DNA from 4 places in the Neobacillus sp. NPDC097160 genome. Region 1 is predicted to be linked to each of the others. Evidence: riboswitches for the same ligand, from Rfam matches in the RefSeq annotation. Region 1 holds a riboswitch; each other region holds the start of a gene.
What was found. A riboswitch is a leader RNA that binds a small molecule or an ion and turns the genes downstream of it on or off. The one in region 1 is predicted to bind S-adenosylmethionine.
Positions count from the first base shown of each region.

Region 2: another riboswitch for S-adenosylmethionine. It lies ahead of ACIQXV_RS22265 (2,3-diketo-5-methylthiopentyl-1-phosphate enolase); the one in region 1 lies ahead of ACIQXV_RS10770 (YezD family protein).
Region 3: another riboswitch for S-adenosylmethionine. It lies ahead of ACIQXV_RS19175 (O-acetylhomoserine aminocarboxypropyltransferase/cysteine synthase family protein); the one in region 1 lies ahead of ACIQXV_RS10770 (YezD family protein).
Region 4: another riboswitch for S-adenosylmethionine. It lies ahead of metE (5-methyltetrahydropteroyltriglutamate--homocysteine S-methyltransferase); the one in region 1 lies ahead of ACIQXV_RS10770 (YezD family protein).

Region 1 covers NZ_JBIWDU010000006.1:187,791-194,283, forward strand. Annotated here, with positions in the region: gene ACIQXV_RS10750 (response regulator transcription factor) at 1-125, shown strand, start outside; gene ACIQXV_RS10755 (ABC transporter ATP-binding protein) at 437-2,248, shown strand; gene ACIQXV_RS10760 (hypothetical protein) at 2,399-2,680, opposite strand; gene ACIQXV_RS10765 (Fur-regulated basic protein FbpA) at 2,947-3,165, shown strand; SAM riboswitch class I at 3,385-3,486, shown strand; gene ACIQXV_RS10770 (YezD family protein) at 3,515-3,709, shown strand; gene ACIQXV_RS10775 (phosphoadenylyl-sulfate reductase) at 3,789-4,505, shown strand; gene ACIQXV_RS10780 (sulfate permease) at 4,594-5,661, shown strand; gene sat (sulfate adenylyltransferase) at 5,882-6,493, shown strand, end outside.
Region 2 covers NZ_JBIWDU010000017.1:96,527-103,019, reverse strand. Annotated here, with positions in the region: gene ACIQXV_RS22290 (electron transfer flavoprotein subunit beta/FixA family protein) at 1-712, opposite strand, end outside; gene ACIQXV_RS22285 (Spo0E family sporulation regulatory protein-aspartic acid phosphatase) at 1,280-1,522, opposite strand; gene ACIQXV_RS22280 (1,2-dihydroxy-3-keto-5-methylthiopentene dioxygenase) at 1,750-2,280, opposite strand; gene ACIQXV_RS22275 (methylthioribulose 1-phosphate dehydratase) at 2,308-2,937, opposite strand; gene ACIQXV_RS22270 (2-hydroxy-3-keto-5-methylthiopentenyl-1-phosphate phosphatase) at 2,931-3,605, opposite strand; gene ACIQXV_RS22265 (2,3-diketo-5-methylthiopentyl-1-phosphate enolase) at 3,606-4,817, opposite strand; SAM riboswitch class I at 4,892-5,003, opposite strand; gene ACIQXV_RS22260 (pyridoxal phosphate-dependent aminotransferase) at 5,090-6,268, opposite strand; gene ACIQXV_RS22255 (carbon-nitrogen family hydrolase) at 6,387-6,493, shown strand, end outside.
Region 3 covers NZ_JBIWDU010000013.1:181,638-186,223, forward strand. Annotated here, with positions in the region: gene ACIQXV_RS19175 (O-acetylhomoserine aminocarboxypropyltransferase/cysteine synthase family protein) at 1-1,305, opposite strand, end outside; SAM riboswitch class I at 1,367-1,468, opposite strand; gene ACIQXV_RS19180 (hypothetical protein) at 1,549-1,905, opposite strand; gene ACIQXV_RS19185 (MFS transporter) at 2,030-3,286, opposite strand; gene ACIQXV_RS19190 (thioredoxin family protein) at 3,763-4,071, opposite strand; gene ACIQXV_RS19195 (toprim domain-containing protein) at 4,078-4,434, opposite strand.
Region 4 covers NZ_JBIWDU010000019.1:84,670-91,162, reverse strand. Annotated here, with positions in the region: gene ACIQXV_RS23745 (sigma-54 interaction domain-containing protein) at 1-555, opposite strand, end outside; gene pruA (L-glutamate gamma-semialdehyde dehydrogenase) at 817-2,361, shown strand; gene ACIQXV_RS23735 (ornithine--oxo-acid transaminase) at 2,434-3,642, shown strand; SAM riboswitch class I at 3,714-3,824, shown strand; cobalamin riboswitch at 3,918-4,110, shown strand; gene metE (5-methyltetrahydropteroyltriglutamate--homocysteine S-methyltransferase) at 4,262-6,493, shown strand, end outside.

The DNA.
Region 1 (6,493 bases):
TGAGCCAGCGGTCGCTGGAATACAATTTAACTTCGCTATATCAAAAGTTTGGTGTGAGAACGAGGGTCGATACCATTCAAAAGGCAAAACAACTGGGATTGATTCCCGAGGAAGAATTGAAATAGAAATTGAAAAATCCGCTAATTGGCGGATTTTTTTTATGGAAAAGGGCCGGAGCAGCACAAAAGCGGATCAATAGTTCTGAGTTGAGTGGAACATTCGGAACCCTGCAAAAAGCTTTCGGAATGACCCGAAATCTATGCGGGGTTGATACACAAAGTATGCGGATTGTCAGGATGCTAAACACCGTAAAATGAAATCATCTTAGAAATCGCACTCTGAAAAGTATTTACTGTCGGGTAACCACTGTTTACTGGCGAACAGCCCACTTTTCATGCGAATCCACAAAGTTATATTGGGAAAGGAGTTTAGTAGAATGAATGATTTTAAGTTATTTTTACCATATGTGAAACAAGTAAGCAGATTGTATCTGATTGGATTTGTTGGCAGCCTATTTCGGTTCCTAATTCCACTTTTTGTTCCGCTGATCTTAAAATACATTTTTGATCATCTTCTTCAAAATGAGTCATTGTCTCGTTCCGAAATGCTTGAACAACTATTCTATATTGCTGTATGTATGCTCGCAGTCTTTATCTTTATTCGAACACCGATGGAGTATGTGAGGCAATTTTGTATTCACAAAGCCAATAACCAGATCATCAAAAGGCTTCGAAAAGATGCTTTTAAAAAAGTTCACTCATTGGATGCTAAGTATTTTGTCGATAACAAAAGCGGGGAAATTGGCACACGCTTTTTCGATGATATTGAAAAGATAAAAGGTTTCTTGACAGCTGTTTTCGGAAACATCTGGATTGAAATGATTGTGCTTTTGTTTGTCGTTGCGGTTATGATGACGCTGAATGTTAAATTGACCATCCTTTCTGTAGTGCTAGTTGGATTTCAATTTATGCTGGCTCATATTCTTTCAAAGCGGTTTAAAAAATCAACCCGTAACATGATGCGGTATCGTTCCGTAATGAGCGGGTTTATTTTTGAAAAAATACAAGGTGCATTTTTATCGAAATTATTTGCTGCTGAAAAGCGCGACAAACAAGAATTGGATCAGCACTTAACGCATTTCGACACATTAACAGATCAGCACGCTAAAATAAATGCAGTGATGCTAGCGTTAGTTAACGTTCTTTCTGATATGACACCATTTATTGTTGCAATCGTTGCAAGTCTATTTGTCATCGATGGCAGTATAACAGTCGGCAGTTTAATCGCGTTCTTTGCCTATGTGGATAAAATGCGGAGTCCTGTAGCTGCTTTAGTCAATGCTTACCCTGCGATCATGGAAGGAAATGTGGCCCTAAAAAGGATATTTGAGTTCCTCTCTACACCTGCTACAATTATTGAAAAAACGAACCCGGTTGACTTAACCCGGTTTGATCATTCGATTCAGTTCAATAAAGTATCGTTTTCTTATGATGGAAAAAACAACATTATTAACAACCTTTCAATGACGCTAGAAAAAGGGAAGACATACGCCTTTGTTGGAGAGAGCGGGGGCGGTAAGAGCACTATTTTACAGCTGTTGACTAGAATGTATGATGTAAATGACGGTATAGTTTTAATCGATGGTATGAATATTCAAGACTTTTCTTTATCTAGTTTAAGGGATCATATGGGAATCGTTACACAGGATAATTTTTTATATAGCTCGTCAATTAAAGACAATATTAAAATGGCAAAGCTTGATGCCACAGATGATGAGATCATTTCTGCCGCTCGAAAAGCCTTTGCGCATGGATTTATTTCCATGTTGCCGAAAGGATATGACACAGAAATAGGAGAACGAGGGATTAAACTTTCTGGTGGCCAAAAACAACGGATTTCACTTGCACGTGTATTTTTAAAAAATCCCTCTATTATTATACTGGATGAAGCCACAAGTGCACTTGATAATGAAAGTGAACAGCTTGTTCAAGAGTCAATTCAACACTTTGACAAGGAAAAGACCATCATTATGATTGCTCATCGGCTTTCAACCATTTTACATGCTGATACGATATTTGTTGTGAAAAACGGAGAAATCATGGAAAGTGGAAACCACGAAAACTTACTAAACATAAACGGTTATTATAAGGAATTATTTACAAGACAAAATACTAAGAGAGATTCTGTCACTGTGCTGCCCTATGCATCAAAGACAAATGGATTTATCACACATCAGCACGTAAACTAGGTTTACCCATAAGATTTTCAATCGTAAAAAAGAGAAAGCAAGATTAAAACTTTTGCTTTCTCTGAAATTAATTTTATCTATAAATAACAAAAGAGCATCCGCATCGACTGCTCATGATTAATTCTTGGTATTTAGGCGTCCGGCCTGCTCTTAATCATCGCTGCTTTCATGCTGGTCCTGCTCAGCATTCAATTCCTCTGGAGGATTAAAACCAAATGGTCCTCTTGGCATTTGCTCTACGCGAAAAATTGCCACAATAACCTCAATTCGTATGGCTACAAGTCTTGGACGAATTCGGCCCCTGCTTTCCAATACAAGAACATCATTACCAACCTCAAGAAGCCTTCCAGTAAAATTACCTTGAAGAGTAACAAGCTCCACTTCTTTCTTTAATAACTCATGGGCAATTTGATGAAAATTTAATTCCGTCATTGTCATCATCTCCTTCACATTACAGTAAATGCAGATTAGGCAAAATGGCATCAAGTTTTTAAAAAATTTTTCAAAAATAACTAAGCTAAGAAGGTAGATAATATTTCACTCGTATTAAATTATTACAAACCGCATAAAATGAACAGGCTAGTTATTGACGTTCATACAATTCCATTAAATGAATGTAATTAAATGATTATTCGACAATATTTGGGGTAAATACAATTTATAATGCCCTTAAGTCTAACGATTGGAGGGTTCAGATGATGAATCATTTACAACAGAATGAGGTTCAACAAAAAAGACATCTTCTAATTGATGAGCTCATTAAATCCGGCATTTATAAAATAAATAACAAGCACCTTTATGAATGGACTTTAAGCGATTTAGAGGAAGAATATAAAGATATTGAAAAACAAGTGGAAGGTAAGGATCTTGCTCCGATTTCCATGGATAGTGAGTGGGATTCCTTTTTGAATACTTAGTAAATGAGAGTAAAAGATACTTAAAAATATGAAGATGCAAGTGTAAAAAGCAGTTATTATGCTGCTTTTTTCTATGCGAATTTACCTAGAATGTCCGGCATTATTCGATACTAGGACAAGCTTAAAAAAGGTGCAAATGATAATTTTTTAAATTTTTCATTTTCTTATTTACTTAAAACCTATTGGTATGGTAGGATTAATTTCAATAAATATTATAAATTCTTATCAAGAGTGGCTAAGGGACTGGCCCGATGAAGCATGGCAACCTGCATTGTAAGGTGCTAACTCCAGCAAAATGACTTTCATTTTGAGCGATAAGGTGTATACAGAAATGTGACGCCTTTCCCGATTGGAAGGACGTCTTTTTCATGAAAGGGGGACGAATCAACTGAAAGCTGATGAAAGAGAAGAACTCATTGCGCATTTAGAGAAGATGCTGGAAACGTTAAAATTTGGATCGATCACGCTTGTGGTCCAGGATGGAAAAATTGTGCAACTTGAGAAAAATGAAAAGGTTCGTCTTCAACAAAATAAAAATCGCTGACTAGACAAACTAGAGGCGGTCTTCACTTTATTAAGTGGAAGACTGCCTTTTTTTCTTGGAAAAAAGGAGGCTTGGAGCCATGACAACTGCTATTACGTTTAATAATTGGAGACAAATTTCAGGTGATTTTCAAATTGAAGATGAAACAAAGGGTGCTCGTTCCGTTTTAGAGTGGGTATACCATTCTTATCCTGATGAGGAAATTGTTTATGCATCAAGTTTCGGGGCCGAAGCAATTGTGTTAATTGACCTAATCCAGCAAGTGAAGCCAGATGCCCAGATTGTTTTTTTAGATACTGGCTTACACTTCCCGGAAACGTATGAGGTGATTGATAAGATTGAAGCCCGCTTTCCGACTCTGAGGATTGAGCGCAAACAGCCAAAGGTAAGTTTAGATGAACAGGCGGCGGAGTACGGGTCAGCCTTATGGAAAAGAGATCCGAACCAATGCTGCCAAATCCGCAAGGTCATTCCCTTGAAGGAGACATTGACAGCAAAACAAGCGTGGATCTCGGGGCTTCGCAGGGAACAGTCACCAACAAGGGCAGAAACTGAATTCATAAATAAGGATGAAAAATTCGAGAATATCAAAATTTGTCCTTTGATTCATTGGACTTGGGATGATGTTTGGGACTACATCAGGGAAAAAGACCTCCCGTACAACACCCTGCACGACCATCAATACCCAAGTATCGGCTGCTTTCCATGTACACAACCTGCCGGGTCGGATGGTGACTCACGTGCCGGCCGCTGGGCGGGAAGTGGGAAGACGGAATGTGGTTTGCATACCCGCTGAGGTGAATCTTAACTAGTGGGGCTTTGCTGATGAAAGTTGAATCAAACAGTCAGTTCCCCACTGATGCGGGATAAAGGAGGCTTTTCTTTTGCTCACAATTATTGCATTAACAATTGGATTATTTTTCGCCATAAATATTGGTGCCAGTGGCGCGGCGGCTTCGATGGGTATAGCCTACGGATCTGGAGTTGTGAAAAAGCGGCTGGCCCTCCTGTTGTGTAGTATCGCTGTATTCTTTGGAGCTTGGCTCGGCGGCGGTGAAGTTGTCAAAACAATTGGCAGCGGGATTGTCCCGAATCACACCTTTACCGTTCCAATTGCCCTAATCGTTTTGTCGTCAGCTGCATTATCCTTATTTTTGGCCAATATCTTTGGCATCCCGCTCTCCACAAGTGAAGTGGCAGTTGGTTCTGTCGTCGGCGCCGGGATTGTGTACCAGTCGGTATTTGTCAGCAAGCTTGTCTGGATCATGTTTTTTTGGCTGCTTACACCGTTTGCCGCATTCGTTATCGCCATCGGTGCTTCCTATATTTTGAAAAATAAAAGGCTTAAAAAATGGATGGAGGCTCCAAAAGCTGTTCCTGTTCTATCTTTGCTGGTCGTTTTTATGGGGCTGTTTGAAGCCTTTTCGGCCGGGATGAACAATGTAGCGAATGCTGTCGGACCGCTAGTCGGCGCCAAAATCCTCTCTACCGGAACCGGCATTTTCTGGGGTGGCTTATTCGTCGCAGGCGGGGCATTACTGCTTGGGCAGCGCGTCCTTGAAACAAACGGAAAAAAAATAACGGCGCTGAAGCTGGAAGAGGGCTGCGTGATCTCAGGAACAGGCGCTACCATCGTGACAGTGGCATCTGTATTCGGGATCCCTGTCCCGCTGACTCAAATCACGACCTCATCCATTATTGGAATGGGCTTCGCGAAGCACGGCAGATCCGTTTTGAAAAAAGACATCGTCGTCCAGCTGCTTACCGTTTGGATCGTATCACCTGTCCTGTCGATGGTGCTGTCATACACCCTCATTCAATTGATCATCGAGCATAATTTTTACCCGATCATCGCTATGGTTGGTGTGCTGATTTCCGTCATCGGTGTGTTGTCATTGATGAAGCGGCAAAAGCCCGCGATAACAGTGCATCAGGAGGTTGTGAAGGATTAAGGGGAGAATGGGCCGCGTGGATGCGCTGATTGGAGTGGATTATGCGCTGATTGAAGCGTGTTATCCGCTGATTGAAACGTGTTATCCGCCGATTGGAGTGGATTATGCGCTGATTGGAGTGGATATCGCTGATTAGAACGTGTTATGCGCTGATTGGAGTGTATTATCCGCCAATAACAGCATTTTAAAACATTAATTATTGAAAGGATTTGAAGAAAATATGTCATTTTTACCTAAACCTCATGGAGGAAAATTAATTCAAGCTTATAACCCAAACTATGACCTTTCCCTAATTGAAAAAGAACTTGAAATTGATGCAATCGCCTTGAGTGACCTTGAACTCATAGGAGTAGGACTGTTCAGTCCGCTAACAGGGTTCCTCGGAAAAGCTGATTACGAATCCGTCGTCACTAACATGCGCTTAGCTGACAACACGATCTGGTCGATTCCTGTGACACTTCCTGTCTCCTATCAAACCGCAGCAACCCTAACTGAGGGCCAAGAAATCAAGTTAGTTTTTCAAAAAGAGGTTTATGGTGTTATTAAGGTATCTGAATGGTACGAACCGAATATAGATAAGGAAGCAATTGAGGTTTACAGAACACCAGAGCTTGCCCATCCGGGAGTTAAGCGACTTTATGAAAGAGGTCCGGTCTATGTTGCTGGTGAAGTAACATTAGTTAAAAAACCGAAAAAAGGAGTATTCAGCGATGTATGGCTAGAGCCGAAGGAAACTCGAGCACTATTTGAAGAAAAGGGCTGGAAAACGGTCGTTGGCTTCCAAACGCGGAATCCGATCCACCGGGCCCATGAATACATTCAAAAAGCTGCA
Region 2 (6,493 bases), on a different contig from region 1:
GAGGTGTAAACATTTTACCAACAATTGTTGGCGAACCTTTTAATCCAAGCTGAGTACGTTCTACATTTTCAAGATCACTTACCGCCCAGATAATGGGTTCATATCTGGCTGCTTTAATCATGTTCGGCATTGGTGAATATTCGATATCATTAATTTCCTTTTCAACAGTTAACAAGCATGGCAATTCCGCCTGAATTAATTCATAACCGCTTGTTAACTTCCGTTTAATTAATACCGTTTTTTCCTTTTGATTAACTTCCGTTACTTCTATTACATTTGTAACAGGTGGAATATCCATTCTTCTTGCGATACCTGGTCCAACCTGCCCTGTATCTCCATCGATGGCATGTTTTCCACAGATCACCATATCTACAGGGAGATCCTTGCTGATTCTTTCTAGTGCTTTAGATAGGGCATAGCTAGTTGCAAGTGTGTCAGCACCCGCGAAGGCACGATCAGAAATTAAATAGCCTCTATCTGCACCTATTTCAATACTCTTTTTAATAACAGCAGTTGCTTGCGGTGGTCCCATTGATAGTACCGAAATCGTACCACCCGTTTTTTCCTTAATTTTAACGGCCTCTTGCACAGCATGGGCATCGTAAGGATTCAAAATGGCTGGAGCACTTCGGCGGTCGAGTGTGTTTGTTTTTGGATTAATTTTAATAATTTTTGTATCAGGTACTTGTTTGACACATACGACAATGTGCATGTAGGACTTTCCCTCCTCCATATAATCTAAGTTTGATGAAAGCGTTTGCTCTTTTTGGTTATATAAAATGCTTTTATTAACGATATATGAATCGCAACACAAGCATAGTACCAAACAATGATTGTTTTCATTTTTTTCTTACTTGCTTTAACTAAAACAATGAATCATTGGACATACATACAGACTAAGACGTTCTATGAAGCGGTTTCTACAAAACTATTGGAGTTGAAGTAATAACTAGTTGTGGTAAGATATGTAGTTAATCATGATGTGAGTTTTCAATAAAATTAGTACTAATATAACTATATGAAATATTGAGATATAAACAATGATAAAAATCACAGCTTATGTCAAAAAATGTAGATAATGATGATAGGATTTTGAGGATTAATTGTGGGCCCCCTCAAGGGGAAAGCGGATCGTTTAATTCAATAGAGAATGGTGTACGAAATACACAGGGAAGGCCTTCTTATCACTTTATTTTTAATTCAATAACGAATACATAAATCGAAGGCCTTCATTATAGCAACCTTAACAGGGCTATTCATCCTTTCTACGTGTCAGGTATTAAACCAGAACTTTGGGCCAAATCATAATCATTTGTTTAAAGGCAAATTTCACTTCTTCATTTGGCCTTGAAGTTTGCCCAATGGTCCTTTGGTACATATTAATTAATTCATCTAGTTCTTGGCTGTATTTAATCGTTTCATCACTCGTAAAACCCAGTCTATTAGCGCTATTGATCATTAGTTCTCGTTTGACCTTTATCTCTTCAATCATTTCAAATTGTTTATTACTATACTTGTACAATGTTATCCTCCTACCCGTTTCTACATACTGTAATCTGCCAAAAAAGTAGACTACTTGAAGAATTATGACAACTATTTTATTAAAAGTAAACACTTTCGCAAAAGTAGACAAAACATTCTATTTCTTTTGTTTTTCGACAAATTCCACAGGGTCATTCTTGTAATTACGACAAAATTAATTTAAGAAAAAAACTGGCTAGCAGAATCTGCCAGCCAGTTTTTTTCTTATCATTTCACTTCTTCTTTTTCATAAATTGGTACCCAGCCTTCGGTTGTAACAAAGATTCTTACGGCGACAACTTTTCGGTCATCTTCAAGAGTAAAGTAGTGTCTTGTATTTTCAGGAACTGATATCAAATCACCTGGATTTAAATGTACGTCGAAAAACTCTCCATCTTTACCTTGGATGACAAATACACCGTGGCCGCTCACAATAAATCGGACTTCATCATCTGTGTGATGGTGCTCATTTTTAAAGTTTGTAAGCAGAACGTCAAGATTCGGTGTATGATCGGATAAAGAGATGACATCTTGGGCTTGATAGCCTCGTCTAGCAGAAATATCGGTAATTTCTTCAGCAAAAGTAGTTAAAATTTCTGCCTTTTCCTCATCGCTCAAAAGATATTTTTCAACCAGCGACGCAGGTAGCTTACGAATATCCCAATTTTCATAAATAACCTCCTCTGCTGCAAGGAAGTTCGCTACTGCCTCTTGTTCGTGAATTTGCTCATCTTTGTTTTGGAATGTAATATAAGCCATTGTAAATCTCTCCTTATAAATTAAGTATTAAACTACGTTAAATAGTTGATATGGTTTATGTTCTAATAAACGTAGCTGGTAGCGGAATAGAAATTCTGAAGCTTCAAGAATTTTCTTTGCTTCAAAAGCGTTCCTTCCCCATACGGTAATCCCATGGTTTCTAATCAAAACAGCACCGGTATCTCCTAAAACATGTTCAGAGAATTTACTCGCAAGTGTCGGAATATGAGCAAAGTTGCGAATAATCGGGATTTTTAAGACAGCATCCTCTTCCCACTTATCAAAGGCTTTAATTAGTTCCTGCCCCTTAAATGTTACCTCACCATTGTCTCCATAAACTTCAGAGATGACGTTATTATCAATTGTATGGACATGGAGGCTGCAGCCTGCATTCGTCTTGCGGTAAATTTCAACATGAAGAAGTGTTTCGGCTGAAGGCTTTAAATAGGTTTCGCAGGCAGCATGGCCAAATTCGTCTACAAGTAAAAAGTCTTCGTCCGTTCGCTTTCGCTTATCCTTGCCACTAGCTGTTACTAGAAATTGAAGCGGTTGGTCACTCACTTTAATTGCAAGGTTTCCGCTTGTTCCCATAAACCAGTCGCGCTCTGCCAGCTCATCCTTAACATCTGCTAATTCAGTCCATCTTTCGGTTAACATGTTGGCTCACCCACCTCAATTCTTTTATTAATTTCTTCGATACAATCAAAGAAGGTATGAAAACCTTGATGGTTAATACCCCATTCCACACATTTTTCCTCAAGCAAATCCCTTGCCAGCACAAAGTCAGCATGCTTCGCGGCCTCAAGATCGGTTACAGAATCTCCAATTACTATTTTGAAGCTGTCTTCACCGTAGTTTAGTTGACGAATAATGCTCGGCTTACAGCAGCCGCAATCATTTTCACATAAAGCGTCACATTGATTGGGCCAAAGAATCTTGATGGTCTCACCCGAAAAATCTGATTCATTACAATAGATTCCTGCAAACGGTGCATACTCCGCTAATATCGGCTGAACAAAAAAGTCAATACCGCCACTAACAATATAGAGTGGAATCCCTTTTACACGTGCAAATTCAACAAACTCTTTGAACCCTGGTCGGATTTTGGCATTCTCAATTGCAAACGATGTAATTTCTTCCTTCAAATCACTTGGTAATAAAGAAAATAGTTTGCCTACTCCCTCATTGATAGAAATTTGGCGGGAAAGAATTTGATCCTTGAGCTGTATCCACTCTGGAGGGGCAAATTTTTTCATAATGGCGATGATATTATCACTTTCTGTCACGGTCCCATCAAAATCACAGAAAATCACTGGTTTAGTCATTTAGACGCTCACCTCGGCATTTCCCCAGAGCTGTAAGGCCTGTTTAAGTTCAGGGTACTGTTCCGCACCTTCCACCAGCAACTTCCCATTGAGATTCGTTTCAATCGCCTGTCTAAAGGCAATACCCCCGCCGCGTGCACCACCCGGATGTCCATGTACCCCGCCGCCGGCATTGATGACAGAATCAACGCCAAAATCACCAATTAATAATGGTACAAGACCAGGGTGTATTCCCGCTGATGGAACAGGAAAAGCTTTTTTATAAACATCTTCTATCGTTAGTTCTTCAGCTATGGAAAGGGCTGCATGTTTCTCTAGTGCTACTGTTCCATATGGTGATGGGAATAAGGACAAGTCTGCCCCGGCATAACGGAGAAGCTTACCAAGTAACAAAGAATGTGAAAAGCCGAATTCAGGTGATGAGGTTAATGCACCACTGACCGCAGGGTGGGCCATGAGCGGCAAGTCAATTTCTCCATCTTCCCTTAGCTCCTGCAATACATCTAACCCATACGAAAATACATTAAACAGCAGGAGGTCTGCCCCGAGTTCTGCTGCCTTTCTTGCTTTATCACGAAGCTTAGATGTCCGTCCAGTAAGGTTTACTGCGTATAATGTCCGGTGTCCAGTCTGTTCCTGTACCTCCTGCAAAACGGCTTTTCCAGCAGTAATTCTTTTTTCAAATGGTGTTAATTCATTTTCAAATAGAATTTCATCATCCTTCACAAGATCAACACCACCAAGAGCTTGCTCTTTTAGCTGTTCCGATAAGAAATGAATGTCTTTACCCAGCACTCCTTTAAAAATGCTCATTAACAGCGGCCGGTCGTAAACATTTAATTTGTTGCGAAGCCCTTCAATCCCATACCTTGGACCTGGGAACAAGCTCTTTAATTTATCATCAAACTGCAAATCTAGTATTTTTATTTTCCCATCCAAAGAAAGCTTTCCAAAAACCGTCGTTAAGATAGCCGGCAGGTCATTAGAAAAATTAACGGTTGGATAGGCAATCCTAATAAGTGATTGATCCTCATTTGCAGACGGTAACCCCTCGATGGAAACGACTCTGCCTTTATGCTTGCGCAATTGACTTTGCTCTAATTCAGGCAAGTTCGTCCATGATCCAACAGTTAATCCAAGTGCAATTTCCTCGGCTTTTTTTTCTGGATTCTTTTCATCATGTAGTAGATATGTCGCAATTAATTCAGACATTTCATTCATCTTCCTTTCAAAAAACATAAAAAACCTCTTCAAAAAAGAAGAGGTTAGCATAACAAACTAACATCTTCTCATCTTTCAACATAATGCTGCAAGAATTAGCACCGTGCTTAAAACACAAGTTTTAAGTCGGTTGCCGGGCTTCATCGGGCTTTTCCCTCCGCCTGCTCTTGATAAGAAAACGATTCGTATTTATTCACTTTTTAAGTTATTTAAGTTTTTTAACTTTATTTGAGATTATCCCAAGAAAAAAATAAAATGTCAACTTATTTTTTAAATATTTCTAAACAACTTATTCTTCTGACAGCTTCCGTTAACCGCTCCTCAGATGACAATAGACCTACTCGGACATAGCCCTCGCCAAACTCTCCAAAGCCATTCCCCGGTGCAACCATTATATGTGCTTGATCCAGAAGAATATTGGCAAATTCCTCAGATGTAATCCCATCCGGCACCTTTAACCAGGCAAAAAATGAACCCTTCGGTGCCGTGACATTCCATCCCAGCGACCGAAGACCATCGATTAATACATTTCGTCTCCGTTCATAAAGCTGGTTTAACTCTTTAACACAATCCTGCGGGCCGGTTAATGCTTCGGCCGCTGCCTCTTGTACCGCCCCAAATAAACTTACATACAGATGATCCTGAAGTAATTCAATAGCAGTAATGACACTTTCATTTCCTACGGCAAATCCGACACGCCAGCCTGCCATATTATAAGTTTTCGATAACGTATATATTTCAATCCCAACTTCTTTTGCTCCTTCAACCTGCAGGAAGCTCAATGGTTTTTCACCATCAAACCCGATTGCGCCATAGGCAAAATCATGAACGACACAAATATTGTTCACACTTGCCAGCTTTATTGTTTCCGCAAAAAATTCTGAAGTGGCCGTAGCTCCTGTCGGATTGTTTGGATAATTGAGGAACATTAATTTTGCCTTTGAAAGAATATCAGCAGAAAGTTCATTAAAATCCGGCAAAAAATGATTTTGCTCTCTTAATGGCATTGTTACCATTTCCGCGTTTGCCAGTGCGACTCCAGACAAATAATCAGGGTAACCCGGGTCGGGTACGAGAATGGTGTCACCTGGATTTAACAAGCACTGGGGTATTTCTACTAGTCCTGCTTTGCCGCCAAATAAAATGGCTACTTCTTTATCCGGATCAATTGTTACCCCGTATTCTTTAAAATAAAAATCCGCCGCAGCTTGTTTTAAATATCGATGTCCTTGAAACGGAGAATACTTGTGATTCAGAGGATTTGCAGCCGCTTCTTGAAGCTTAGCAACAATATGTGATGGGGTCGGCTGATCAGGGTTACCTTGACCTAAATTAATCACATCATGTCCCTCGGCAATATATTCCCCAACCTTCTTCACAAGCCCTGCAAAAAACTGTTTTGGCAGACTATTTAAAAGTTCTGATGATGGAAATTGCTTCATCTATTTCACCTGCTTTATTAGTTTTCAAAATTCATTTGAAATTCTAGTGATAAATGTTATAACTTTTATATCAGCTTGTAAAGATAAAATTCCGAAATTTCTTAAGAGGTGAAGATTTGTGAAATTAAAAATTACTTGTCTACAAATGGATATCTCCTTTGGTGACCCTTTAAAAAACTATCAATCTGCTGAAAGGTTAATTGAAAAAGCAATGAATGAGCACCC
Region 3 (4,586 bases), on a different contig from region 1:
CTTCACTGAAGCCAAGCCTGTTGCAGCTTCAATCGCTGATTCGAGATCCTCGATTAAATCCTCAACATTTTCAATTCCGATCGAAAGTCGAATTAAATCCTCTGATACACCTGCCGCTTTAAGTCCTTCCGCATCTAATTGCTGATGCGTCGTACTTGCCGGATGAATGATTAAGCTTTTTGCATCACCAACATTGGCCACATGCGCCCAAAGTGACAGCGAATCAATCAATTTAGCGCCTGCTTCTTTTCCACCCTTAATGCCAAAAATAACCATAGAACCCGCACCTTTAGGTAAATACTTTTTCGCGAGCTTCTGGTCTGGGTGTGATGGATGACCCGGATAGGAAACCCAGTCCACGGCAGGATGGTTTTCTAAATACTCAACCACTTGCTTTGTATTGGCCACATGCTCCTTCATCCGGACATGAAGTGTCTCGAGTCCAAGCGTGAATTGGAAGGCATTTTGCGGGCTTAGCGCAGGGCCAAGATCACGCAATAATTGCACGCGTGCTTTAATAATATAGGCAATGGCACCGAGCGCTTCCGCATAAACAAGATCATGATAGCTGGCATCCGGTGTCGTAAAGCCCGGGAATTTCGGTGAATTCCAATCAAACTTACCGCCATCCACAATGATGCCTCCTGTAGATGTCCCATTTCCCAACAGCCATTTTGTTGCCGAGTGCACGACAATATCGGCACCGAATTCGATTGGCCGGCAAAGATATGGAGTAGCAAAGGTGTTGTCAATAATTAATGGTACCCCTGCATCATGAGCGATTTCCGCTACTTTCTCAATATCGAGCACACGCAAGCTAGGATTACCAATCGTTTCCGCAAAAACAGCCTTTGTTTTTTCTGTAATCGCCGACCGGAAGTTTTCCGGATCATCCGGGTTGACAAACTTCACATTAATTCCATATTTAGGAAGGGTAACAGCAAATAGATTATACGTTCCGCCATAAAGGTTCGATGCAGAGACAATCTCATCCCCTGCCTCGGCAATGTTTAAAATCGCGAGCGTGATGGCAGCCATGCCGCTAGCAACAGCAAGTGCACCAACGCCTCCTTCTAATAACGATATTCTTTCTTCAAAAACCGTAGTGGTCGGATTGTGAATCCGAGTATATATGTACCCAGGTTCCGCTAAGCTGAAAAGGTTTGCCGCATGTTCGGTATTTTTGAATTGATAGGCGTTGTTTTGATAAATTGGAACTGCGCGAGCACCTGTTACCGGATCCGGAGCCAAACCACCATGAACACTCAATGTTTCAAAACGATACTTCTTTTGATTTTCTGCCATTTCTCTTCCTCCTCATTTGTAAAATAATTAAACCCCACTTCATAAGAAGAGGGGTTCTCTCTTCTCATCTTCCAGAGCTTGGAGGCTCTGCTGGAATTAGCACCGTGAACAAACCGGTTGCCGGGCTTCAAAGGGCCAGTCCCTCCGCCACTCTTGATAAGAATGCTTTATTGAATTGTTTTTATTGATAGAATATTTAAATAATACATTACAGGATATTTAATTCCGAGTCAATAGCTTTGTTTAAATTATTTTTGCATGCTGGTGGTCCTGTGCTTTTGTTAAAAAGAAGATGGATTCTAGTAAAAGAGTGGCTCTTAATGGTGCTGTAACTTTTAGCTGCCCCTTCTGTTCGAGAACCCGAAGCCTTTGGGTCCCTTCTAGCAACTTTTTCATAGCGTTTAGGGACCCGCTAATCTCGTATTTCACCGGTTGTGCTTCTGAATTTTGCATGCACATGATGCAGCCGTTTTTGATCAATAACTGAACGGTCTCTCCCTCACATCGAAGGTTAATTTGTAAATCCGCTTGATGAATCAAAGGAAGAACATGCCCCTGCTCTTTGATTTTCACAAGAAATGTATTTACTGCTTCAATCATTTCCACCACTCCGGTCTGCTTGCTTATAGATATCTAATTCAGCAAGAAGAGGCGGAATCCTTTTATTATCACTCGACAATATTATAGGGAGTTTTCGGTATTTCCTGAGAAATATGTCGTATCTTCATGAAATTTTGGCGGATGCTGACATTTCCTTTTTCACAGAGAAGCCTTTAAATACTAGGAAGAAATAAACGGAACCGACTAGGTATAATGTCGCAGTGATTGTAAATACATAGGCATAGCCCCAATACGAGCCATATTTGACAACAATCCCGGTGGAAACCGGCCCCATGAAGGCCCACCCCAAATTAAACACCATTTGGTTAACAGAATTCGCGAGGCCCTTCATCGAGTCGTTTACTTTCGACATCATTAACGACATTTGAATTGGGTTGCCGGCATTCATTAAGGCTTGGCGGAATAGGAAACCAAGTGCCGCCAGCCATAAATGTTCTGTATATGCAGTTAATAATAGGAATGGGAGGGATGCAAGCTGGAGATAGACCACTGCCTTGACATCGCCGACTTTTTTGACGACCTGCGGCCCGATAAACATCGCTAAGGCCGTTGCCGCCTGCCCAAGTGAGATGATTAAACCGATTGATGTTGTTGAAGCGCTAAATCGGTCAGCAAAATACAGATTTAAATATGGAATCACAAGCCCTGCTCCAAAGCCGATCAATAGCTGTGCAATCGCGAATAAGACAATCAACTTCATCCCATCATTTTTCCATGCAAGTGCTGAGGCCTTTTTTACTGTTGGCTTTGGTTTCGGAAGTTCATTAAATTTCGTTGTAGGAATAATCCCAAATAAATAAATGACAGCCCCGATGATCAGTGTATAACGAATGCTATTTATATCGCTGGCAAAGAAGGAAAATAGGTCTGTTAACATGCCTCCTAAAAGGTTACCGACAACATTCGCTGCTGTCATAAAAGCAAAATGAAGACTAAATAAATTCACTCTTTGTTCAGCAGTTGAATTTTCGGCGAGCCACGGGATGCCTGATACCTGCAGGAAAGCCATTGTCAGACCGCTGGTAAAGGCAAGCGAGATTAACACCCCTTGTGTGGAAAAAATACCCCTTAAAAGCAAAACTGCTCCGGAGACAAGGATACCGTAAAAGAAAATTTTCTTACGCCCGAAGCGATCACTTATGAGTCCTGCCGGTACTAAAATAATGGCTGTTGCCAGCGAAGTCATCGCAATGACCTGGCCATTAACCGCCTCTGTGTATCCGAGTTTACGAATATAAAAGTTGTATATGACCATAAAAATACCAAGACCAATTTGTGTGAAAATATTAGCCATGAAGCTTAACTTAATGTTTCGATTATATGTTTTAAATTGTGCTGCCCAGTTATGATAGAAGGCCATTTTGGTTTCGCCCCTTAGGTTATTTCGTATCCCTAAGTATCATAATGCAAGAGAGAATATTTTGTAAATGGGGAAGGTTTGAATTTTTCTAAAGAAATTTATTTTTCTTCAAAATCTTACGAATTCCGCCTATGGATTACTAAAAAGCCTGGCGATGAAGTCGGGCTTAGGTAATTTTCCTTTGTTTTTGTCGGGGATTTCCATCAATGGTTCCTTTTAAGTTACCTTTTTGGGGGTGGATGGGGGTTTACTCGTCACTTTGATCAAAATACTCGTCTAAATTCTGGTTTTACTCGTCACTTTAGACGATTTACTCGTCAACTTCTCCGTTTTACTCGTCACTTTAGACGATTTACTCGTCAACTTCTCCGATTTACTCGTCAACTTCCTCATTTTACTCGCCAATCGGATTTGACCGATTACTTTAATCAACGGCCTGATCTAAAATCAAAAAAGCAAATGCAATTTGCATCTGCTTAGGTTAGATGTTCTTTTATTTTTTCAAGCAAATATGGGACAGAATGAAACGCGTATAAGGTTTCAACAACTATGCCATTCCGAATTACTAACAGGCATGGTACGCTTTCAATCGCCAAATCCGCTGCTAAATCTGGATAAAAATTCAAATTCATTTTTCCCATTTTTACATCTATCAGTTCCTCAAGTACTAGTAGCATCCTTGAAGCAACCTGACAGGTGCCGCATAACGGTGTATAAAAATATAATAGCCCGCTTTCATCATGTTCGAGAAAAGCTGCCAGCTCATTTCGATTCCATTCATTCATAACCAATTATCCCATTTCTAAAAACTCAGTATGAACATCGATATTCGCCCCAAGGAGAACAGTCGCCAAGTGGTGCACTGGCGCAGTTGCTACCTCGCGATACATTCGGTCAATATATAAATGTTCAGCTTGTGGAAACTCCCGTTTAAACCGTTTGCGAAGCTTCTCACCGGCAGCATCAGCATCAACCAGAATATAGACATCCTTGTCTTCAAGAAAATCAATCAATTCATCCAATTTCGTGTGACTGATGGTACCATTTGTACAAATGATTTCAACCGGTTCCTTTACAATACTCTTTACCTTATTTTTATCCGATTTTCCTTCGACAATAAGAACTTTGTCAACATACGAATCATTCATATCCACATCACCTGTAATAGAAGTTGTTTATGTTAACATATTCTAAAATATTGATTTCGTGTGCCTCTTCTTACGAGGAACCACAGTATGTTAACTATAGCATTATTGTCATAATAAAAATAGGTTTTTGCTCCGCTCTAGGTTGCAGCCGT
Region 4 (6,493 bases), on a different contig from region 1:
ATATGGACCGGAAAAACGATTGCTGCCATTATGAATACTTTGAGCAAACAGCTCTTTCCCTGTACCTGTCTCACCGACAATTAGCACATAAGAAGAGGTGCGTGTTGCCCTCTTGGCGTTTTCAATGACATCCGTTATCGCGGCACTCCCGCCAATAATGCTATCAAAAGTAAACCTCAATGCCCCATTGCGATTGATATTTCCTTTTATTAACCGTTCCAACTTTGTTACATCATGGGCAATTTCAACAGCGCCCTGAATTTGATCATTTTCAAAAATAGGAATCGTATTGTTGAGTGTCGTAATTTCTCGGCCTTTGTTATTGAAATACGTTTGCTTTACATTACTTGTTACTTTGCCTTCCTGAAGTGCTTTTACAAGCGTACTGGATTGGTCCTCCTTAAACATAAAGACGTCCAAGAGGTTTTTATTCATAACGTCCTGACTATCCATGGCCTCCATCTGCATCATTTTTTTATTATAAATAATTGTTTTTCCCGTTTCGTCTACCGCATGAACACCGACATCCACTTCGTCTAAAATTCGTTGATACATCTGGTTAACAAATTGCAAATAATCTGCCGTCTCTTTTGAATGTTCCACGCTGATTTCATGCCCCTTTTCAAATACTATATAAAACTATTTAAACATTAAAAACTTTTTAACGCAAAAAATATTTGCATGAATGTAAAAGTAAAAAATTCTGCGCAAAATTATTTTGCAGTAAGTGAAAAATACCTTGAAGAATAAGCTTTTTTATTTTGGCACGGTACTTGCATCTTAAATTAATGGAATTTAAAACAAGGGGGTTAATACGTGAAACCATATACACATGAACCATTTACTAATTTTGCAGATGAAAAAAATAAACATACATTTCAAGAAGCATTAAACTATGTTCAATCACAATTAGGTAAAGAATATCCAGTCGTTATTGGCGGGGAACCGATTACAACAGACAAAAAAATTACTTCTATTAATCCAGCGAACAAAGACGAAGTCATTGGCCGCGTTTCCATGGCAGACCAAGAGTTGGCTGAACAGGCAATGCAGGCTGCCTTAACTACCTTTGAATCTTGGAAAAAGTGGAAACCAGAACATCGTGCAAATATTATCTTCCGTGCTGCTGCAATCATGAGACGCAGGAAACATGAATTTTCTGCCTATCTTGTAAAAGAAGCTGGAAAGCCATGGAACGAAGCGGACGCCGATACAGCAGAAGCAATCGATTTTCTTGAGTATTATGGAAGACAAATGCTCCGTATTAAAGATGGTTTTCCAGTTAATAGCCGTGAAGGCGAATTTAATCAATTCCATTACATTCCACTAGGAGTCGGAATTATTATTTCACCGTTTAACTTCCCATTAGCGATTATGGCCGGAACAACTGTTGCCGCGATTGTTTCGGGAAACACGGTTCTGTTGAAACCTGCTAACTCGACACCTGTAGTGGCTGCAAAATTTGTAGAGCTTATGACAGAAGCGGGACTTCCGAAAGGTGTGCTTAATTTTGTGCCGGGAAGCGGTGCAGAAATTGGTGACTACCTTGTGGATCATCCGAAAACACGTTTCGTCTCCTTTACAGGTTCTCGCGATGTCGGCTGCCGCATTAATGAACGTGCAGCAAAGGTTCACCCAGGGCAAATTTGGATTAAGCGGGTTATTGCAGAAATGGGCGGTAAGGATACGGTTGTTGTCGACAGCGATGCCGATTTAGAGTTAGCTGCAAAAAGTATTGTTTATTCTGCTTTTGGTTTCTCCGGTCAAAAATGTTCTGCAGGCTCTCGCGCCGTTGTTCATCAAGATGTTTACGACGAAGTCATTGAAAGGGCGGTTGCCTTAACGAAGACACTCACACTTGGAAACCCGGAAGCTCTTGAAAACTATATGGGACCAGTTATTGATGACAAGGCATTTAAGAAAATCATGAATTATATCGAAGTTGGCAAACAAGAGGGCAGATTGATGACCGGCGGTGAAGGCGATGATTCGAAAGGTTACTTTATCCAGCCGACGATTTTCGCTGATCTTGATGAAAAATCACGCTTGATGCAGGAAGAAATTTTCGGACCGGTGGTGGCTATCTGTAAAGCACGTGACTTTGACCATATGATGGAAATTGCCAATAATACTGACTATGGTTTAACCGGTGCCCTTATTTCTAATAATCGTGAACATATTGAACGGGCTAGGGAAGAATTCCACGTTGGAAATCTGTATTTTAATCGTGTCTGTACCGGTGCCATTGTCGGCTATCAGCCATTTGGCGGCTTTAATATGTCTGGCACAGATTCAAAAGCCGGCGGTCCTGATTATTTGCTGCTTCATATGCAGGCAAAAACAACTTCTGAAACATTATAGGGATTTTTCCGAAAGGGGTCTTCTTCCTTGAAGTCCTTACTTTTGGGAAAAATAAAGAAGGGAGCTAACATAATGACTATGAAAACAGCAAAAACAACTGAAATCATTGAACAAACAGAAAAATTCGGTGCGAATAACTATCATCCGCTGCCAATCGTAATTGCTAAAGCAGAGGGTGTTTGGGTAGAAAGCCCGGAAGGTACCCGCTACATGGATATGCTTAGTGCCTATTCCGCTGTTAACCAAGGGCATCGTCATCCAAAAATTATTCAAGCCTTAAAAGATCAAGCGGATAAGGTGACACTTACTTCCCGTGCTTTCCATAACGACCAACTTGGTCCATGGTATGAAAAGATTTGTCAATTAACCAATAAAAACATGGCGCTCCCAATGAATACAGGGGCAGAAGCCGTTGAAACTGCCCTTAAAGCTGCCCGCCGCTGGGGTTATGATGTTAAGGGAATTGCCGATAATCAAGCAGAAATCATTGCTTGCACCGGTAACTTCCATGGCCGGACAATGGGGGCTGTTTCCTTATCGTCTGATCCAGAATATAAGCGCGGCTTTGGTCCGATGCTGCCGGGAATTAACTTAATTCCCTATGGCGATCTCGGGGCGTTAAAAGCAGCTATTACACCTAATACTGCAGCATTTTTAATCGAGCCAATCCAAGGCGAAGCGGGGATTATCATTCCATCGGCAGGATTTATTAAAGCCGCATTTGACTTATGTAATGAAAACAATGTCTTGTTTATTGCCGATGAAATTCAAGCAGGTCTGGGTCGTACGGGTAAAATGTTTGCGTATGAATGGGAAGGAATCAATCCTGACATGCTGATATTAGGAAAAGCACTTGGCGGTGGTGTATTCCCTATTTCTTGTGTCGTAGCGAATGCTGATATTTTAGGCGTATTTAACCCAGGATCACATGGTTCAACTTTTGGTGGAAATCCACTTGCCTGTGCTGTTTCGATTGCAGCACTTGAAGTGCTTGAAGATGAAAAACTAGCAGAACGCTCGCTTGAATTAGGAAACTACTTCCTTGAACAATTAAAATCAATCAATAATCCAATTATAAAAGAAGTTAGAGGCAGAGGCCTGTTTATTGGCGTTGAACTAACAGAGGAAGCAAGACCTTATTGTGAGCAGTTAAAGGATGAAGGACTGTTATGTAAAGAAACCCATGATACGGTGATTCGCTTTGCGCCGCCGCTTATAATTGCAAAGGAAGAAATTGATTGGGCTGTTGAAAAAATTAAACAGGTTTTGGCTTATAAATAAATAATCTTTGACAGTACCTGTTTTGCATGCTATTATTGCAAATAATTCAAAACATTTTTAAAAATTAAAAGCTCTTATGAAGAGAGGCGGAGGGACTGGCCCTATGAAGCCCAGCAACCATTTAACAAATTTGTTAAAAAGGTGCTAATTCCAGCAAGGCATATTGCTTTGGCAAATGAGAGGGATGACAAAGGATTCGCAAGTCTCTCTATGTACCATTAGAGAGACTTTTTGTTTTTCACGAGATAAATGGTTCCAAATCTGTTTTTAAAAACTTTATATCAAAAGCTTCAGGTGCTGTGTAAATGATTTACACGGCTTAAAAGGGAAGACCGGTGAAATACCGGCACGGTCCCGCCACTGTAATGGGGAGCGACTTATCGAACTGCCACTGTTTCATATTGAAATGGGAAGGGATAAGAAGCGATGAACCAAAGTCAGGAGACCTGCCTGTTGTATGCACTTATACTCTACGAGGATATAGGGGGGTGAGGAATACGTGTTGAGGAATCCAGAAGGTCTCAACTCTAGTTAACTATACGTATGAATCTCTCTTTTTATTTTGAAAAGAGAGATTTTTTTAGTTGAGGACCAAAACACAAAGGGGAGAAAAACCATTATGGAAAAAGTATTAAGTTCAAATTTAGGGTACCCAAGAATTGGTGAAAAACGCGAATGGAAACAAGTACTGGAACAGTTTTGGGCAGGTAAAGTAGGCAAAGAAGCCTTCTTAAAGCAAATGGAGGAGATTCGCCTGCAGCAGCTTGTGAAGCAGCAGGAGCAGGGAGTGGACTTGATCCCGGTTGGAGACTTTAGCTTATACGATCATGTGCTAGATACGGCCGTTATGTTCGGTTTAGTACCGAGACGATTTGAATACAGCGGCCGGAAGATACCACTTGAAACCTATTTTGATATTGCTCGAGGAACGAAAGATGCAGTTGCATCTGAAATGACCAAATGGTTTAATACAAACTACCATTATATAGTTCCAGAGCTTGCTGAAACAGCGCCTGCTCTTGTTGAAAACCGCCCGCTTCAATTTTACCAAGAGGCGAAACAAAAACTTGGTATTCATGGAAAACCTGTTATATTAGGACCGGTTACATTTGTAAAGCTATCAAAAGGCTATAACAAAAGTGAGTTTAAAGCAGTTGTCGAACAATTTGTCCCTCTTTATGCTGAAATTTTACGCGAACTAGAGGCAGAAGGCGTAGAATGGGTACAATTCGATGAACCGATTTTAGCTGCTAGTATTTTAAAAGAAGAGATTGCTATATTTAACGAAGTCTACCAGGCATTGCATGATGCAGCACCCAACGTAAAGGTGATCTTGCAAACTTATTTTGAAAGTATCGAGCATTACGAAGAGGTCATTTCACTTCCTGTTCAGGCAATTGGACTGGATTTTGTACATGATGAAGGTCAGAATCTTGCTGCCTTGAAAAAATACGGCTTTCCAAAAAATAAGGTCCTTGCAGCTGGAGTAATTGATGGTCGCAACATTTGGCGTACGAATCTTGAGGAGACATTTTCAATTCTTACAGAGATTACCGAGGTTGTTCCCAAAACAAGTCTAATTGTTCAGCCGTCATCAAGCTTATTGCATGTACCTGTGACAGTAAAAATCGAAGAAACGCTCGATGAGTTGCTAAGAGATACGTTATCATTTGCTGATGAAAAATTAGCGGAAACGGTGATACTTACAAAAGGCATAAACGATGGAAAAAAAGAGATCGAGAAGGAAATCGCAGAAAGTACCAGAGCGATTCAGACATTAAATCAATCATCGATTCGAAATAACACTCAAGTCCGTGAAGCTGCACTCAGCTTACAGAAGGATCAAGCAGAGCGGAGAGCCCCATTTACCGTCCGGCAGGGAATTCAAGAAAAAGCTTTTCAATTACCAGTTCTTCCTACGACAACGATAGGGAGCTTCCCGCAAACAAAAGAAGTCAGAAAACAGCGTTTAAAATGGCGGAAAGGCGAATTAACCGATAGTGATTATGGAGCCTTTATAAAGGCGGAAATAAAAAAGTGGATTGATATTCAAGAAGAACTCGGTCTGGATGTGTTGGTACATGGAGAATTTGAACGGACAGACATGGTTGAATATTTTGGTGAAAAATTAGCTGGATTTCAATTTACAAAATACGGCTGGGTTCAGTCATATGGTTCAAGATGTGTGAAGCCGCCGCTTATTTACGGTGATGTCGCATTCAAGAAACCTATGACAATTGAAGAAACTGTTTATGCCCAATCGTTAACAAGCAAACCAGTAAAAGGAATGCTGACAGGCCCGATTACGATTTTAAACTGGTCATTTGTCCGTAATGATATTTCACGTTATGCAGTGGCAAATCAAATTGCGCTTGCACTTCGAAAAGAAGTGGAAACACTTGAGGAAAATGGAATCCGTATGATTCAAGTGGATGAGCCTGCCATTCGAGAGGGACTGCCGTTAAAACGTGAAAAATGGGCCGCCTATCTTGAGGCTGCTGTTTATGCATTTAAACTGGCGACGTCCTCTGTTCAAAATGATACGCAAATTCATACCCATATGTGTTATTCAGACTTTAAACATATCATCAATGCAATCAAAGCGCTTGATGCAGATGTTATTTCGATTGAAACTTCAAGAAGCCATGGTGAACTCATTCATGCCTTTGAGGACCATACATATGATAAGGGTATTGGTCTTGGTGTATACGACATTCACAGCCCGCGTGTCCCGCAGCTTGAAGAGATGACCAGAAATATTCATCGTGCACTTCAAGTACTTGATCCAAAACTATTCTGGATTAATCCCGATTGCGGCTTGAAAACCCGAGGTATTGATGAAACGGTCGCG